One region of the Sinanaerobacter sp. ZZT-01 genome, then DNA from elsewhere that is predicted to be linked to it. Evidence: predicted binding sites of a transcription regulator. Region 1 holds the regulator's gene; each other region holds the start of a gene.

The links. Region 1 encodes LexA, which represses DNA repair genes until DNA is damaged. Its sites were predicted from a motif close to AGAACANNTGTTCT; they were not measured.
Region 2: U5921_RS06835 (putative DNA modification/repair radical SAM protein) is a predicted target of LexA. The motif match lies at 2,058-2,071, and genes of this name have one in related genera.
Region 3: recA (recombinase RecA) is a predicted target of LexA. The motif match lies at 5,835-5,848, and genes of this name have one in related genera.

The regions. Positions count from the first base shown of each region.
Region 1 covers NZ_CP141728.1:2,331,229-2,337,714, forward strand. The annotation lists gene pylC (3-methylornithine--L-lysine ligase PylC) at 1-690, shown strand, start outside; gene U5921_RS11115 (hypothetical protein) at 687-1,382, shown strand; gene U5921_RS11120 (methyltransferase domain-containing protein) at 1,379-2,293, shown strand; gene U5921_RS11125 (amidohydrolase) at 2,290-3,591, shown strand; gene U5921_RS11130 (LysO family transporter) at 3,778-4,083, shown strand; gene U5921_RS11135 (lysine exporter LysO family protein) at 4,076-4,669, shown strand; gene lexA (transcriptional repressor LexA) at 4,824-5,510, opposite strand; ribosomal protein L20 leader region at 5,725-5,858, shown strand; gene infC (translation initiation factor IF-3) at 5,874-6,392, shown strand; gene rpmI (50S ribosomal protein L35) at 6,410-6,486, shown strand, end outside.
Region 2 covers NZ_CP141728.1:1,403,692-1,410,177, forward strand. The annotation lists gene U5921_RS06820 (ABC transporter ATP-binding protein) at 1-22, shown strand, start outside; gene U5921_RS06825 (ECF transporter S component) at 12-713, shown strand; gene U5921_RS06830 (diguanylate cyclase) at 904-1,797, opposite strand; gene U5921_RS06835 (putative DNA modification/repair radical SAM protein) at 2,116-3,555, shown strand; gene U5921_RS06840 (TIGR03915 family putative DNA repair protein) at 3,539-4,339, shown strand; gene U5921_RS06845 (NAD-dependent protein deacylase) at 4,403-5,146, shown strand; gene U5921_RS06850 (trimethylamine methyltransferase family protein) at 5,422-6,486, shown strand, end outside.
Region 3 covers NZ_CP141728.1:2,825,766-2,832,251, reverse strand. The annotation lists gene U5921_RS13730 (S8 family serine peptidase) at 1-1,787, opposite strand, end outside; gene obgE (GTPase ObgE) at 2,350-3,633, opposite strand; gene rpmA (50S ribosomal protein L27) at 3,713-3,973, opposite strand; gene rplU (50S ribosomal protein L21) at 4,010-4,513, opposite strand; gene recA (recombinase RecA) at 4,672-5,679, opposite strand; gene U5921_RS13705 (competence/damage-inducible protein A) at 5,971-6,486, opposite strand, start outside.

The DNA of each region.
Region 1 (6,486 bases):
GAAACTTTCTTAAAAAATGTGCCAAAGGGAGATTCGTGGGTTATTCAAGAGTATCTCGATGGAAAGTCCTATTCCATTGAAGTCATTGGAAAACCGGGAGATTATCGTACCTATGAGGTGACTGAAATTCATATGGATGATCGTTATGATTGCAAGCGAGTAACGGCTCCATGTCCCATTTCAGATGCTTTAAAGAGCAATTTTTCAGCGATTGGCATTCAACTTGCGGAATTGGTTCATTTAAAAGGGATTATGGATGTAGAAGTAATCTTGGACAAGGGACAGCTCAAGGTGCTTGAAATCGATGCACGTATCCCAAGTCAGACACCAACAGTAGTCTATCAGTCCACTGGGGTGAATTTTATGGAAGAGCTTGCTGCATTGTTTTGTGAAGGAATCATGCCTCAAAGAGATTGGGGAGAGAAAAAACATGTCTCGTTTGAACATTTTATAATAAAAAATAAGAAAGTTGAGGGAGTAGGAGAACATGCTGTGAGCAGCTGTGGTCCACTGCACTATTATGAGAACTGTTTTGAAGCCGATGAAGTGCTTACTGATTACGAAGACGGGGAAGAAGTATTAGTTGGGACGTTTATTAATTCTGCTGCGACACAGGAGGAACTGGAACAAAAACGAAATTGTATGAGAAAAAAATTAAATCACTTCTTGACAAAGGAGGATGGAATGTGAGTAAATTAAAATGGACAGTCATAGATATCCCTAAGGAGGATGTTTCTGGAATTTATCACATGTTTGAGAAACAGTCAAAAGTAGATTTAGAAAATTTACCGGAGAAATACGCTGCACTTGTTCATAAAACAAGAGAGACTGCTTTTATTCATTTTGAAATCAAGGGTGTTTATGCGTCAAAAAAGTTGGTGGAATATAGAGAAAGTGAAGTTGTACTTGAAGGTGGAATTCAAATTTTAAGTAAGATGATGCCGATTCTATTTGAAAAATCGACGGAGGTTGTATTTTATGCCGTTACTGTATTAGGTTATTTGGAAGAAGAGAAAAAAGAAAAAAGCTTTATGGAGCAATTTTTTTTAGATGCATGGGCTACCGCTTTTGCAGAGACAGGAGCATCTTGGCTGAAGAAGCATATTTCCGAGGAACTTGCTGAATTTGGATGGTATGCAACCTCTGCGTGGAGTCCAGGCCAGCATAACTTTTCTTTAGAAAATCAGAAACCGCTATTCCAAGTATTAGAACCGGAAAAAATCGGACTGACATTAAGTGATACGCTTATGATGCACCCACATAAATCCGTCTCAGGTGTTTTTGGTATTGGAGAGGAAAAAGATAATCGGAGGATAATACCTTGCGATTACTGTGATTTGAGACAAGACTGTCCTTCAGCGTACCAGAGTGAAAGTATATGATGAAACAAACGATACATAAAAAAGAAACGAAGAAGACCCCTTTAAAACAAACGAAGATAGAACGAATAAAAGTATTATGTGAAGAGAACAAATCCATTTTTTCCTGTCCAATTTGCAGAGGGGCAATTGTACAAACGATACAAGGAGATTTGACCTGCGAAAACAAGCATTGCTTTAACATTGCACGAAAAGGGTATATCAATTTTATGAATGCAGCACATGAAAGCTTTTATGATAAAGAGCTTTTTTATTCACGGAGTCAAATTTTTCAAAGGGGCTTTTATCAACCGGTGGCAGAGGCAGTTGAAAAAGTAATTGCTTCCTATGCAACGTTATGGGAAAAAGGCGCTTTTAATGTTTTGGATATTGGCTGTGGAGAAGGGTATTATCTGGATTGGATTGCAACGCATTTTCCATCCGCACACTGCTTTGGAATTGATCTTTCCAAAGAAGCGGTCAAAGCGGCGACACACCATGAGGCAGATACGATTTGGGCGATTGCGGATTTGACAAAATTACCATTTCGCAGTAAAACATTTCATGTTCTGCTCAATATACTTACTCCAGCTAATTATGAAGAATTCAGCCGGATTCAAAAAAAGCAGGGCATTGTGATAAAAATATCACCCGGAAAAGATTATTTAAAAGAAATACGGAACCGTTTTTCATATAAAAATTATAATGAGACTCGTGTGATGGATTATTCAAAAGAAAATATGGAGATCTTGGAGGAAAACAGAATTTATTATAAAAAGACTTTGACAGAGACAGACTGGAAAGATTTTTTATATATGACCCCATTGACTGCGCATAAACAAGAAGAACGAGTCAGACAAATTGAATTTCCTGAGAAGGAAATTACGATAGATTTAAATTTGATAGTCGGACGTTTAAAAGGGAGGAAAAGATGAAGATTAAAATTATAAATGCAAATATATTGAGAATGGTTCAAGATGAAGGTGTGATTACCGGAGATCTTGCGATTAGTGGAGAGGATATTGCATTTATAGGAAAAGTGCCGGATGATTTTGTGGCAGATAAGACGATAGACGGTTCTAATACTTTGGTAATCCCGGGGTTAATTAACGCGCATACGCATACACCGATGTCTATCTTGCGTAATTTTGCAAATGATTTGGAGTTGATGGATTGGCTGACTACAGCTATTTTCCCTGCTGAAGACCGCATGGATGAGGAGTGTGGTTATTACGGTGCACTTTTAAGTATGATTGAACTGATCCGAAGCGGCTGCACTGCGTTTGAAGAGCAGTATATGTTTGTTGACAGTATCGCAAAAGCCGTTTTTGAAAGTGGAATGAGGGCGAATATTGCAAGAGGTCTTGTTGGTGATGGCGAAGATGAGGGAAGTTTACAGCGTCTTCAAGAAAATATAGACCTTTATCATAAATGGCATAAAAAAGGGGAAGGGCGCATCCATGTTGACTTTGGCCCGCATGCTCCATATACTTGTCAGGATGGAATTTTAAAAAAAGTAATAGAAGCGGCTGAGTCACTACCAGATTCCGGTATTCATATTCATCTTTGTGAAACACAGACAGAGGTGAAAGGTTCAATCGAACAATATGGTATGACGCCGATTGAACGGATGGAGAAGCTTGGACTTTTTGAAAAAAAACGAGTAGTTGCTGCGCATGGTGTACATTTGACTGATAGAGATATTGCAATTATAAAAAAATATGATGTAAATATTGTTCATAATCCGAGCAGTAACTTAAAGCTTGCAAGTGGTTTTGCTCCGGTAGCAAAATTAATGAGTGAAGGAATCAATGTTGCACTCGGAACCGATGGATCGTCGTCAAATAACAATGTAAATATGATAGAAGAGTTGCACATAGCCGGCATTTTAGCAAAGGCAGTGGCGCAAGATGCAAAGGCACTTCCGGCATATGAAATCATTAAGATGGCGACAATAAATGGAGCAAAAGCTCTAGGTATTGAGGAGCAGACCGGGAGTCTTGAAATTGGTAAAAAAGCAGACATCGCAATTATTGATATGAGCGGTGCACATTGGTATCCGCAGACGGATCTCATTGCGGCGGTAGCCTATTCCATGCAGGGGAACGATGTTCGGGATGTGATTTGTAACGGTAAGCTGCTTATGGAAGACCGCAAATTATTAACCATTTCTGAAAAAGATGTAATTGATAAAATACAAACGCTTTCTAAAAAGGTATTAGGCCAAATATAAGAAATCTATGTATCATTTACGGCAGAATATATTATTTTTTGTACTTTTTAATTATTGTAATATGGCAAAAAAATATAAGTAGTTACAATTATCTTGCTTATTTTTCTCTTTTGTATAAAATAGTAATTAGGTAATCGTAGCAAACAATTTTTTTTATTCAATTAATGTTAGAAAGTAGGTTGAAAAATGTCATATACATTGTTACTGTACCTAGGCCTCATGGGACTGGGTATTTTTATTGGTTCAAAGAAGATGTCTAAGGAACGAGAATATAAGTGGATACCGAAAATTCAGTACATAGCAGTCATTGTGCTAATCGCAGCTCTGGGGGTTCAAATCGGATCGGACGACAACGTAGTTGCCTCCTTAAAAGAGATTGGGGTATCAGCATTTGTAATCTCTGTTTTTTCTATGGCTGGTTCTGTATTATGTGTGTATTTTGTACGAAAGTGGATTGGACTAAATAAAGAAGGGGTGCGTGACAATGAGTAAGACAATTATATTGTCAGTAACTGCGGGGATGCTGGCAGGATATTTTTTTGTTCCGGATTCCTGGGTCTTTATTTGTGAATATCTAATTAAAGGAGGCCTCTGTGCCATTTTGTTTTTGGTTGGGCTCGATATCGGACGACAGGAGAACGTCTGGAAGGAAATTCGAGAGGTAGGGTTTTGGATATTTCTTTTTCCGCTTGCGATTATTGTAGGGACGTTAGCCTTTGGCGCATTATCTGGTTTATTTTTGCCAATGACCATACAGGAAGCAGTCGGCGTTGCAGCAGGACTGGGATGGTATTCGTTAGCTCCTATGATGCTTGCAGAATACTCTGCAACGTTGAGCGCAACTGCTTTTTTAGCAAATGTGTTTCGTGAAATCGGAGGAATTATTTTTGTGGCATTCGTCGCAGATAAAGTGGGTTTCATTGAAAGCATTGCGGTTCCGGGCTCTTCTTCCATGGATACCTGTCTACCTGTGATTGTCAGCGCGACGAATGATCGGGTTGCAATTTACTCTATTGTAAGTGGTGTTGTGATATCCATTTCTATTCCATTTTTAATACAAATCGTAATGGGATTTTAAATAAAAATTCTAAGATATTGCCAATAGCTTAGAAATGATATTTTCTATACCATAAAAGAACGGGACAGCATCAGCTGTCCCGTTTTGCTTTCAATATGTGTATTGATTATGTAAAGAATATTCATATTCCTTTTTATCTGCATACATCTATGCATTATCGTAAATAGCGAAAAACACCCTTAACTAATCCAAGTATCTTAACGTCTTTTACTAAGATTGGACTCATTGTTTGATTTTCCGGCTGTAAACGGATGTGGTCGTTTTCTCTGTAAAAGGTTTTTACTGTTGCTTCACTTTCAAATCCATCTACCATCGCCACTATGATATCACCATTGCTGGCTATGTTCTGTTGTTTTACGAGAATATAGTCTCCGTCGAAGATACCGGCTTCAATCATGCTCTCTCCACGAACAGTAAGCATAAAATTATTTCCGGAAGATAAAAAACGGTTTGGAATTGGAAATGTATCTTCAATATTTTCATCTGCTAAAATCGGAGTACCGGCAGCAATTCGTCCGATTACCGGAATTTCTGAGACATCCATACGTTCCACAGGCTGTTCTAGATTCAAAAGAGGGGATTTTTTTTGCACAGGTATAGGGGCAGAAGCATAATCCACAGCTTGATTTTGATAAAGTATTTCAATGGCACGTGGCTTTGATGGATCTTTGCGGATATATCCTTTTTTTTCTAAATTAGCAAGGTCTTTATGTGCAGTGGAGGTGGATTTAATTCCTAGAAACTGGCACATTTCACGAACTGTAGGCGGATATCCCTTTGTCTTAATTTCATTTTGCATGTAGGATAATATCTGCTTTTCCCGTTCTTTTAGCTGTTCCATTTTGTCCTCCTTTGAATATCTTTTTAAAATTTATAAAAATAGGATAGCATAATATGGACAAAAAGTAAACATGTGTTCGAACTTTATCTGAAATTTGATGATGATTCAAAGAAATTATGTTATACTAATATATTATTAAGAAGTTGAAATTTAAAATAAAATACTATAAAATAGTTGACATAAAAGAATATAAATGGTATCGTTATTGATGCAGGTAATAAAGCAGAAGTATTCCGCTTCTCACCTTACGGTATGTGCTGTTAAGGTTAATATGACAAAATCATTTTTATATAATAGGTGATTTGTATATTTTAGCGGGTACTTAGTTATCCGCTTTTTGATTTAAGTAGGAGGTGCGAGGCAATTAGCAAGGAAAATCAAATCAACGAAGAAATTCGTGAAAAGGAAGTAAGACTAATCGATACGGATGGAACCCAATTGGGAGTTGTGAGTATACAAGAGGCGATGGATAGGGCCAACGATGCTAAGTTGGACTTAGTTAATATTGCACCAAATGCAAAGCCGCCGGTTTGTAAGATTTTGGATTATGGTAAATACAGATACGAAATTCAAAAGAAAGAAAAAGAAGCAAGGAAAAAACAGAAAGTAATTCAGGTAAAGGAAATTCGTTTGAGTACTTTTATTGAGGAGCATGATCTTGCAGTGAAAGCAAATAATGCTGCGAAGTTTTTGAAAGACGGAGACAAAGTAAAGGTAAGCTTGCGTTTTAAAGGAAGAGAAAAGGGTTATTCCAACGTTGGGCAGAACGTAATGGAAAAGTTTTATGAGATTGTTTCTGAAATTAGTGTTCAAGAGAAAAAACCACAATTTGAAGGCAGAAGCTTGTATATGATTTTAGCACCGAAAGCTGATAATAGATAAATAGGAGGAATTTTGAAATGGCAAAGATGAAATCCCATAGAGGAGCAATGAAACGATTCAAGGTAACCGGCAGCGGTAAAGTGACGAGACATAA
Region 2 (6,486 bases), 930 kb from region 1:
GGGGGATCAAGTTGGAGCATAGAGAAGAAAAATTAAGAAAATTTATAAGTTACTTCATTATTTTGATCGCAATTCCGCTTGTAATTGCAATCGGTGTGAAACTTTTTAATGATAGAAAATATAATTTAATCTCCATTATAATAGTATTTTTATCCTGTATTCCCTTTTTTCTCTCATTTGAAAAGAGGAATCCAAAACCGACAGAAATGATATTGATCGCCGTTATGACGGCGATTTCTGTTGTTGGGCGTTTTATTTTTGCACCAATTCCCGGTTTCAAACCTGTGACGGCAATTACCATAATTACGGCAATCTATTTTGGACCACAGGCAGGTTTTTTGACAGGAGCATTGACGGCAGTCGTTTCTAATATTCTCTTTGGACAAGGACCTTGGACTCCCTTTCAAATGTTTGTATGGGGTATTTTAGGATTTGTGGGTGGAATCCTTGCAAAGCATGGATGGCTAAATAAAAAGAGTCAACTTGCTGTTTATGGAATCATTGCCGGTGCGGCATTTTCTTTAATGATGGATATATGGACGGTACTTGCGATAGATGGGCATTTTAATCTATTGCGATATCAGGTTGCGATTGTATCATCCTTACCGTTTATGGTAATCTATGCAATATCAAATGTGGTCTTCTTGGTAGTTTTGATAAAGCCTATCGGGGAAAAATTGGAACGAGTTAAGAAGAAATATGACTTAAAGTAATGATAGGAACTGGTCGAAAAAAAAGAAGTCGGATGCAGAGGATTCTAAAATGAGTTTAAGGCAGCAAGGAGAGAAGGAAGCGGCAGGTATAAAATTTAAATAATAACAGAATTATAAAAGTTAAAAGAGAGTGTGAAACGCTGAATCCACACTCTCTTTTTACATTTAATTTTAATTTACTATATTTAGATTATTTTTTCCAAACAACTTGATTTCGCCCATAGGATTTTGCCTTATAAAGCATATGGTCAATATGATTCATGAAATCAAGAAGAAAATCACACTCATTTGGGATAATGGTAACCCCTCCAATACTGATTGTTACGACATTGCTAGCCTTTGAACCGAGGTTTGGGAGGGATTGATTAAAAACATTTTTACATACTTGATCGGCAATTCGTTCAGCTTCCTTTGCATACACATTTGGAAGGATAAAAACAAACTCTTCGCCGCCATAGCGAGCGACATAGTTGTTATTGCTAGGAAGTGCTTCTTGAATCGCAGAAGAAACTAGTTTTAATACATGATCTCCTTCTTGATGCCCATAGGTGTCATTTACATTCTTAAAATAATCGATGTCTGCCATAGCAATAGAAAGAGGCGTCTGATTTTCCAGTGCATCATTCCATTTTTCCCGAACAAAGCGTTCATAGCTGCGTCGATTATGGAGGCCGGTGAGCGTATCCAGCAACAGCTCATTTTCAATTGTTTTTTGATGTAAATAAGAGTCTACATGCGTTCGTACTCTCGCTTTGACGATATTTTGGTTATAGGGTTTTGTAATATAATCAACGGCACCCGCAAGCAGAGCCCTTTCTTCTGTTTCAATACTAGCCAAACCCGTCAAGAAAATAACAGGAATACGGCTTACTTTATCATTTTTCTGCAATTCTTCTAAAACTTTAAAACCATTCATCTCAGGCATTTCAATATCAAGAAGAATAAGAGAAGGTAATTGCTGGATTGCCAATTGAATTCCTTCTTTACCGGATTGTGCTGAAATGATATGATAGTCATTTTGCAAAAAAGAGGCTAAAGTTTGGATATTAAATGAGCTGTCGTCAATTGCTAATATTGTTTCCATTTAATTTCACCATTTTCTATATCGCTCAATATAGATTTGCATTATAATATTTTATTTGCCTTCAAATTCATTGAGGATATTTATTTATACTTATAAAATATTTTATGTATTACATCATTATTATGCGCCACTTATTATTAATTTACGCGCCTCTTAAAAAAGAGAAATAATGGCTTATTTCAACTAAAAAGATGAAGATAAAAAGAAGTAAAATACATAAAAAGGAATTGAACATTTGTTCTGATTTGGATATAATAAATAGAACAAACGTTTTATTGAACGGAAAAAGAGTATTTAAAAAGAGAGAAGGAAAAAGCGATGCCTGGTTTGGATGTTATGTTAGAAAAATTAAAAATCTTAGCAGATAGTGCGAAGTATGACGTATCTTGTTCCAGCAGCGGGGCAGACCGCACGAAAACCAATAAAATGGGAACTGCCGCAGTCTCCGGAATCTGTCATTCGTGGTCTGCTGATGGGCGGTGTATTTCCTTATTAAAGATTCTTTTTTCAAATCGTTGTGTCTATGATTGTGAATATTGTGTGAACAGGCGTTCTGCGGATGTACAACGTGCTTCGTTTGAGCCAGAGGAGCTTGCGAAGCTAACAATAGAGTTTTACAAGAGGAATTATATTGAAGGCTTGTTTTTAAGCTCTGCGGTTGAAGTTTCTCCAGATTATACGGCGGAGCGGATACTAAAAGCGCTTTCTTTGCTGAGAGAAAAATATGGATTTTCAGGTTATATTCACGCAAAGATTATTCCAGGTGTATCTGCTGAGTTGGTACGGCAAATCGGAATGCAGGCAGATCGTTTAAGTGTAAATATTGAACTTCCTACAAAAGAAAGTTTAGCAATATTGGCCCCGCAGAAGAAAGCGGCGGGGATATTGACACCTATGAGACAAATTACAAATACGATGAAAGAACAAAAAAGCCTAAAAGGAGCAGGAAATCGTTTTTCAAAGCTAAAGCAGGGAAACGACTATCTTTTAAACGGTATGGCTTTGCCGACAGCGGTACGAGAGCAGGAAGCAAAATATGGAATGGTTCCTTATGATAAAGGAAGTTTACATCGTTTTGCTCCGGCAGGTCAAACAACGCAGATGATTATTGGTGCGACCCCGGAAAGCGATCGGCAGATCATAAGAATGTCAGAGAGCCTTTATAAAAAATTTCAAATGAAACGTGTTTATTTTTCGGCCTATATACCCGTTGTTTCTTCTTCAAAGTTGCCTGCACTTCTTACACCTCCTCCACTTTTGCGGGAGCATCGATTGTATCAGGCAGATTGGCTCCTGCGTTTCTATGGTTTTTCAGCAGAAGAGCTGCTGGATGAAGACAGTCCATTTTTTGATTTAGAATTAGACCCTAAGGTAACTTGGGCACTTCGGCATCTAGAGCTGTTTCCACTTGAAATCAATAAGGTATCAATGGAAGAGCTGCTGAGGATTCCCGGAGTGGGAAATATATCTGCAATGCGGATCGTAAGACAAAGAAGGCTTGGTGCAGTAACCTTTGATGACTTAAAAAAAATAGGCGTAGTGGTAAAACGGGCAAGGTATTTTATTACCTGCAACGGAAAATATTATGGTGCAGGGGATATTGCATCCGAATGCATAAGAGAAAGAATGCTCTCACAAGAGAAAATTAGAAGTGGATTGCTGCCAAGAGAAAAAGAAGAGCAGCTGAGCTTATTTGGAAGTGAGCGGAGAAATCTATTATATGAGCCAAAGGAGGCGGCACGTGGATTACTTGTATGACGGAAGCTTCGAAGGATTTCTGTGTTGTATTTATGCACATTATTATAAAAAACGAGCAGAAGGAATTTATCCGGAGAATCATTATCAAAGGACGATGCTCCAACCTTTTTTTATTGTGGAAACGGAAGCAGAAAAGGCAGAGAAAGTTTATAAAGCAATTCAAAATAAAATATCCAATGCTTCCTTACAACGTGTTTATAAAGCATTTCTTTCGAATGATATACAAAAAGAAACCAAGCTTTTGAACTATTTAGTATTGGGCTTTCGGATTGGAAAAAAGGTGGATGCACTTCATTCCGAAACCGTGGTTTATCAAGTTCAGCAACTGGAGCATAAGGTTGCTGCGGAACAGCACAGATTATTGGGATTGGTACGTTTCTCTGCAATTGAAGGCAAAAAAGAAAAAGACAAAGAAAAAGACAAAGAAAAAGACATAAGTTCGGATGCAGGAAGGCATATTTTATATTCAGCGATTGAACCGGATCATAATATCTTAGAATTAATTGCAGACCATTTTGCACAGCGGTTCCCCGAAGAAACGTTTATCATGCATGATATAAAAAGGGAAAAGGCACTTTTCTGTCAAAATGGTGATTGGTATTTAGGGCATTTAAGGAAAGAGCTTACTTATGCTGTGTCAGAGGATGAATTGGAGTACCGCAAATTATGGAAAAAGTATTTTAATTCCATTGCAATTACAGAGAGGACCAATGCAGACTGTCAAAAACGATGTATGCCGGTGCGCTATTGGAAAAATCTTACCGAATTTCATTCGTATCCTTGATTCTGCTAAAAAAAAGATGATACAATGAACATAAATACAAGCAAGTTTTGAAAGGGGTTCGGAATGTACAAAGAGCTGAAAAAAGTTTTGGAGAACAGTAAAAATATTGTGTTTTTTGGAGGGGCGGGCGTCTCTACTGAAAGCGGTGTTCCGGACTTTCGTTCGGAAAATGGATTATATCATACCAAGCAAAAATATGGATATGCTCCAGAAGAAATGCTTAGCTATACTTTCTATTCAACACATACAGATACTTTTTATGATTACTATAAAAACAATTTGATTTATACAGAAGCAAAACCGAATAAAGCCCATAATTCCTTGGCAAAATTAGAGGAGCAAGGTCGTTTAAAAGCGGTAGTGACACAAAATATCGATGGACTGCATCAGTTGGCAGGAAGCAAGACTGTTTATGAACTGCATGGGTCGGTGCTGCGGAATCATTGTACGAAGTGCAAAGCTTCTTATTCCTTATCTTATATTATGGATGAAGCACATTGTAAAAAAATGGTCCCGATTTGTGAGAAATGCGGAGGGGTTGTAAAGCCGGATGTCGTACTTTATGAGGAACCGCTTGACGAGACGTGTATTTATGGGGCAGTTGATGCAATTTCAAAAGCCGATACCTTAATCATAGGGGGTACATCGTTAGTGGTGTATCCGGCAGCCGGATTGATTCGATATTTTAATGGGGAGAATCTAGTTTTAATTAATAAATCCATGACTGAACAGGACCACAGGGCGACTCTTGTTATCCATGAGGCGATTGGAGAAGTTCTAGGCACATGCGTGGAGGCGTTAAAATAACATAAAATTTTTTATAAAAGTTAAAAGAAGTGGCTTTGCCACTTTTTTTTGTTGTGCAGAAAAAACGGCGCTAAAGCTAAAAGAATCCTTAAATTAATTTATGAATACTGTATACGCAAACGAAATGCAATAATAATTATTAAAATAAACATTGGAATTTAAACGAAAATAATATAAATACAATGTATTGATGATTGTTCTATTGACTTTGTATTGATTAAAGTATATTTTATATATATGAATACAACAAACATCATAGGAGGATATGAGAATTTATGAGTAAATTTACATTTGAATCGTTGCCGCAATTAAGAATATTATCAAACTCCGAAATTGAGCAGATGCATGAGAATGCGATTCATGTTCTTGAACGCGCCGGAGTCGCCTTTGCCTGTGAAGAGGCGTTGGATATTCTCGAAGAGGCTGGCTGCGTAGTAGAGAGAAACGCACAAAGAGTAAAATTTCATAGAGAATTAATTGAAAGATGCATTCAAATGGCACCAAGCTCTTTTGATTTATACGACAGGGACGGAAATTATTATTGTAAATTCGGTGATTCTCAAAGCAGGTTTAATCCTGGGAGCTGCTCGGGGCTTGTGCTAGCCGATGACGGGAAAACAGTCAGACCTTCTACGGTAGCAGATTTAAAGTTAATTACGAAGGTAGCACAGCACCTGCCGCAGATCGATTTTGTATCTTCCTCTGTCGTTTGTGAAGAAGCTCCGGGAGACTTGGGTTCTCAATATCTGTACTATACTGAAATGAAATATTCAACAAAACCGATTATAGGAGGTGCAACCGATGTACTGGGTGTTCCTCGCACGTTTAAATTGTTAGAAGCAGTACTTGGAAGTGAAAAAAATGTACTAGAGAAACCTTACAGCATATTTGATATCTGCGTGACATCTCCAATGACCTGGTCGCATATTGGAGCAAAAAATATTATTGATTGTGCAAAGCGAAATATACCAATTGAATTGATCTCTGCTCAAATTGCAGGTGCTACCGGTCCAATTAGTATCGCTGGATGTATTTTACAGCATACCGTAGAGCTTTTATCTGGTCTGATTTTGGCACAAATTGTTCGGCCGGGTACTGCTGTTAGTTATGGAGGTGCACCATGCATTTTTAATATGCGTACCATGTATACACCAATGGCTGCGATGGAATCAAATATGATCACGGCAGGTTATGCTCTAATGGGAAAATATTACGGACTTCCGACCCATACGTATGCAGCTTTATCTGATTCAAAAGAAATTGATTATCAGGCAGGAAGTGAGACTGCAAGAAGTGGCTTGCTTGCACTTCAGTTGGGAATTGATAACATTTCCGGTGCA
Region 3 (6,486 bases), 490 kb from region 1:
GTCACAGGAATCATCACTTGGTAAGTTCCATCTTTTTTATTTCCAGCAGAAAGCTTCATTTCTAACTTGGAATACTCTGTTTCGGTTCCGCTTTTCCTGATAAAGAAGTCTACGGAATCCACACCAATGTTGTCTGATACTTGTGCTTCTATCGTTGTATCATAAACATTATATAAATTTTTAACCGGAACATGGCTGACGATCGGAATAGCTGAATCTTCACCTCGAACAGTTGTCGTACCACTTACAGTACCGATCCCTGCTCCACTCGGTTCTGCCATTTTAACAGCTCGATATGCATTAATTTGTCCACGCCCATATGCATTATTCGGTGAGTTTACATACTTTTCATCAGTCAATGGTGTTGCGGTTTCCTGTAAAATTGTTTCTACTTGTTCAACGCTGAGACTCGGATTCGCATTCAAAACCAGTGCAGCAACGCCTGCTACATGAGGACTTGCCATTGATGTTCCATTTAGAAGTCCATATTTCCCTCCAGGAAGAGAAGACCGGATATTGACTCCGGGTGCCGAGACTTCAGGCTTTATTTCTCCATAAGAAGAAGGACCTAATAAAGAAAAGTAAGCAATTTTGTTTGAACGATCCAGTGCTCCAACTGCAATTGCTTCTGGATAGCACGCAGGTGAGGTTACAGATCCTGCACCACCGAGATTCGAATAGCTCGTATTACCTGCTGAAAAAACGGGAACAATTCCAGCTTTGCGCCATGCTTGTACAACATCTCTAAAGAATTCATCATTTGTATCTCCCCCCCAAGAATTGTTGATTACATCAGGTGCCATTTCTGCGTGTGGCTTTCCAGCCTCATCAGTTGGTGCAATCAGCCATTCTCCGGCACGCATAATTGTACTTGACGTCGTTTCTCCCTCATCATCGAATACGCGTGCAGCGATCCACTTTGCGTCTGGAGCAACACCTATTTTATTCGTTCCATTTTCCAGCTCACCAACCATTGTGCCCATAACATGTGTACCATGTCCGTCTCCATCTGTCGGCACACTTGTCTGATTTACCGAATCAAACCAACTGTATTCGGTCAAGTCCGAGTCATTTCCACGCCAACTTTCACTTAATGCGGGATGGGTATAGTCGACACCTGAGTCCATATTTGCAACCACAATTCCGTTTCCGGTATAGCCTTCATCCCATGCCTGCTCTGCATTGATATTCGAAAGGTTCCAGGGGATTCCCATGCTATCTTCCAAGGCTTGCATCGAAATATCCGCTTCTTCCGGTATAATATAGTTAAGGGTATACGTTTGATCTTGTACAACTTTTTCTACGTCTGTACGTTTTGCAATTTCTTGCATGACTTCTTCTGTACTGCAAACAGAAATTGCATTCACTATATAAAAAGATTCATACGAACGTATGGTTCCAATCTCTTTTTGTCTTTCAATATAAGTAAGCAAACTGTCTTGCGTTTCTTCTGCTGTATCGATTAGCTCATTTAATACATAATTGTGTATGCGAATCTTAGCCTTCTGTGGGGTATCTTTTGCAAACAAAGAAATTCCAGCCGCCTTTTCAGATGCTGTTTGCAGATCTCCCTGCTCTTTCAATTTTATAATGTAATTTACATATGTTTCATCGGTGAATTTCTGCACGACATTTTCATCAATCTTTTCCCCAAGTGAAACAGAATTTATCTGTCCCTCCTCATAGGCAAATGCTGCGTTTCCGAAAGGAAGCACAAACATAAAAGCAAGCATAAAAGCAAGCATCGATGCACTAATCCTTTTTAGCCTTCTCTTCCTTAGCTTCATATTTTTCTCCTTGTTTTGTACAATTTAATTGGCTATACAATACAGTTATCCCCATGCATCTCTCATTTCTCCTAGTAATAATTATCTTATTACTAACTGTTCAGCACTTTAAATTAAGCAATCCCTCTGTTTAATTTAGCTGGAATCATAAATTTAAAAGCCTTTAGTTCACCCATATTTTTCCTTTATGAACGTGCATGGTACTAAAAAATAATATCGATGCACGATTGTTAGCAGCTGCTAACTAAGAATCTACCATTTAATTAAAACCTTGTCAACAAAATTTTCTAAACTGATTTACGCAAATTTTTATAAAAAGTAGTAAATCTTATAAGCGTAGCCCTAATATATAGAGAAAAAAGAAAAATATTAAAAATATTTCTTCCGTAATACAAAGCCTTTATTTATAGATTAATTATTATCTATACTTTACATAAAAAAACCAAAGCATGTTAAGTATGCTTTGGTTTTTTACTTTAAAATTCATCCTATGCAGCCTAGTGTCTCAATTTATTGCGAAACACTTTTAGCGGCTTTATTATATTTATGAATCACTCTCTTATTACTCATCAATATATTCAAATTCATAATCAATGATTCGAATCACATCTCCATCCTGCAATCCCATTTCCTTTAGTCGTTCAATTGCACCTTTTTTTTCTACATATTTGTACAGATACCGGAGTGAACCTGCATCATTAAAATTCGTAGAATTAAAGATTTTTTCTAACTGTTTTCCGGTAAGAATATATGCGGAGTCCTCTTTGGTGATATAAATTTCGCGATAATCCTCATCCTCGGCGTCTCTTTCAAAGTCAAAATATTCATAAGGCAGTTCTTCTTCCGGCTGTTCCCTTAATAGCTCCAGCTCCTTAAGCACTGCGGTCAAAAGCTCTGTAACACCTTCGTTAATCGGAGCGCAGATCGGAAACACCTGATACCCTTTTTCCAAAATATAATCAGCGAATTCTTGATATCTTTCTTCCGATGCCATGTCCATTTTATTGGCGGCAACCAGCTGCACCTTCGATGGCAGCTTCTTTCCATAGGAAGCCAGTTCTTGATTGATTTTTTCAAAATCTTCTATAGGGTTGCGCCCTTCGGAACCGGAAACATCTACAACGTGAATTAGCATCTTGGTACGTTCGATATGCTTTAAAAAATCTAAGCCTAGCCCAGCGCCGGTATGTGCTCCTTCAATCAGCCCAGGAATATCAGCCATAACAAAACTGGTATCATAGATTTGTACTACACCTAGATTCGGAGTAATCGTGGTAAAATGATAGTTGGCAATCTTTGGTGATGCACTCGTACTAACCGACAGTAAGGTTGATTTTCCTACGTTTGGGAATCCGATCAATCCAACATCTGCAATCAGTTTTAATACCAATGTTATTTTTCGTTCTTGCGCAAAGCCTCCAGCTTCTGCAAAGTTCGGTGCTTGACGTACTGAATTTTTAAAATTCACATTTCCTTTACCGCCTTTACCTCCTTTAGCCGCAACAAAAGAATCTCCATTGTGCACCAAATCTTTCATGACTAAATTACTTGCATCATCAATAATAACAGTTCCAGGCGGTACTTTGATAATGAGATTTTCTCCCTGCTTGCCAAATTGCTTTTTTTTACGGCCATCTTCTCCATTTTGTGCCTCATATTTTCTTTTATAACGAAAATCCATTAAGGTTCTTAAATTATTATCTGCCTGGATGATGATATCACCACCCCTACCGCCGTCTCCTCCGTCCGGACCGCCTTGCGGTACAAATGGCTCTCTTCGAAAAGATACCGCACCATTTCCACCTTTTCCGGATTTTATAATTATTTGGGCTCTATCTACAAACATGGGCCACCTCAATTCTAAAATTCTCTTTTTTGTCAAATTTCGTCAAAAAAGCCCCTATAAACTATAGGGGCTTCATTTTTTAAGCTTCTTTTGGATAAACACTTACTTGCTTTCTAGTTTTGTCATATCTTTCGAATTTAACAACACCAGACTCTTTTGCAAATAAAGTATCATCTCCACCAATGCCTACATTATTTCCGGGATGAAATTTAGTCCCTCTCTGTCGAACCAAAATGCTGCCAGCATTAACATACTGACCGTCTGCTCTTTTGACACCTAATCGTTTCGACTCACTATCTCGACCGTTCTTGGAACTGCCGACTCCCTTTTTACTTGCCATAGATCAGACACCTCCTTACTATTTCTAAATAAGAAATTATTTGATTGCTGCTTCAATGGTTGAGATTAACTCTGCATTTGTTGCTTTTTCGTTAATTTCAATATCCATTTCTTTAGCATATGCGATAAGTTCTGCTTTTTTCATGGACTTCAAAGAAGTCTTTGACGGTTTACCTTCCGCAGCTTCTGCTGTTTTTTCAACCTTATCTGCTACTTTTTCAGATTTGCCATTAACAGAAACCTCATCAATCTTAATCATCGTGTAAGGCTGTCTGTGCCCTTGCTTCTTTCTGAAATCCTTCTTGGCTTTGTACTTATAGATGATAACCTTTTTCCCTTTACCGTTTTCAACTACGGTTCCGGAAACTTTTACTGCATCTACAACTGGTGTGCCAATTTCAAGATTCGTTCCATCGCTTGCAAGTAGAATGCGGTCAAAATCAATTTTCTCACCTGCTTCTACATCCAATTTTTCAACGGAAATCACATCACCAGGCTGCACTCTGTACTGCTTACCACCTGTTTCAATTACTGCATACATTTTCTATACCTCCTCTATCCAGTCTCGCCATCCTAGGTAAAACTTACGCTTTTTCAACAACCTATTCTGAGCGGCTTACAGTCAATTATATTATCATATAAGACATGCAGTGTCAATTGTTTTTCTTTAAAAAGCAACGTTTTTCAAATGAAATAAAATTATTTTTCGATTACAACTCCGTCCTCATCAACAACCAAATTTTCTGAATCCGCCTCCGGTTTTAAAGTTTCCTTGAGGCGACGTTCCAATTCGTCCATAATTTCAGCATGCTCGACTAAATAATTTTTTACATTTTCCCTTCCTTGACCAATCCGATTGCCGTCAAAGCTATACCAAGCTCCTGCTTTTTCTACAATCTTTGCTTCTACTGCACAATCCAGCAGATCACCCTGTCTTGAAATACCTTGGCCATACATAATATCAAATTCGGCCAGTTTAAAAGGAGGAGCCACTTTATTTTTTACTATCTTTACACGGGTACGATTTCCTAATATCTGATCTCCCGATTTTATGCTTTCAATCCGCCTTACATCCAAACGCATCGAAGAATAAAACTTTAAGGCACGTCCACCGGTTGTAACCTCAGGATTTCCAAACATAATGCCTACTTTCTCACGAAGCTGGTTGATAAAAATAACAGCAGCATTGGATTTATTAATCGCCCCTGTAAGTTTACGGAGAGCTTGTGACATTAATCGTGCTTGAAGTCCAACATGGCTATCACCCATATCCCCTTGAATTTCTGCTTTTGGGACAAGGGCTGCAACGGAGTCTACAACCACCACATCAATTGCATTGCTACGAACAAGCATTTCACAGATTTCGAGAGCCTGTTCTCCGGTATCAGGCTGCGATACTAATAAGTCATCAATATCAACGCCTAAATTACCTGCATATTCCGGATCTAAAGCATGCTCTGCATCAATAAATGCAGCCTTTCCACCTGCTTTTTGTGCTTCTGCAATGATATGTAAAGTCAATGTTGTTTTTCCTGAAGATTCCGGTCCATATATCTCGGTAACTCTTCCCTTCGGGATGCCTCCGATCCCCGTAGCAATGTCTAAGCTAACCGCTCCTGTAGAAATTGCGCCGACATTCAGCTTCATGGAATCGTCTCCAAGCTTCATAATCGCACCTTTTCCAAATTGTTTTTGTATCTGCAGCATTGCTGCTTCTAATGCTTTTTCCTTATCGTCCTTATTAACCGCCACAATCATATCCTCCATTCCACTTCCGAATGCACGTTTATTTTTATCTATTTCTTGATTCGTATTCCTTCAGTTGTATTTTATAGCAACTTAGTAATTGCAAATAGGCTACAAGAACATTTGTTCTTACTTAACAATATAAATTATTCTTAAAAAAAGGTCAAGCTATTTTTGAAATTCTAATAGTCCTATTTATATATTCCAAAATATACCATATTATATTTATCTTGTCAATTTTTTATATGATACCTATAAGATTGTCTTATAAATAAGAAACAACATATGCAAGAGTGCATAGTTACGATTCCAAATTCGATCTGAATTTCCCGTACGAAGTTCTTTACAAATCGTTTTTTCACCATATCTAACACAGAGGTAAATCAATCCGACCGGTTTATCTTCTGTTGCACCAGTTGGGCCTGCAATACCTGTAACAGCTATACAAAGCTCTGATCCTGAAATCTTTTGTAGTCCCTCTGCCATTTCAATAGCTGTCTGTTCGCTCACAGCACCAAACCGCTCTAATGTAACTTCTTTTACTCCCAATTCTTCTATTTTTGCACGATTGCTGTAAGTAACAATACCCCGGTCAAACACCTCGGAAATTCCAGCCATATTAGTAATTGTCTCAGCGAACAATCCTCCGGTACAAGATTCTGCGCAGGAAAGTGTAATGTTTTTTTTCAACAGCAACTTCCCGACCACCTCATATAGTTCCTCACCGTTCTCACTGTAAATGTAATCTCCAACTATTTCTTTTACTCT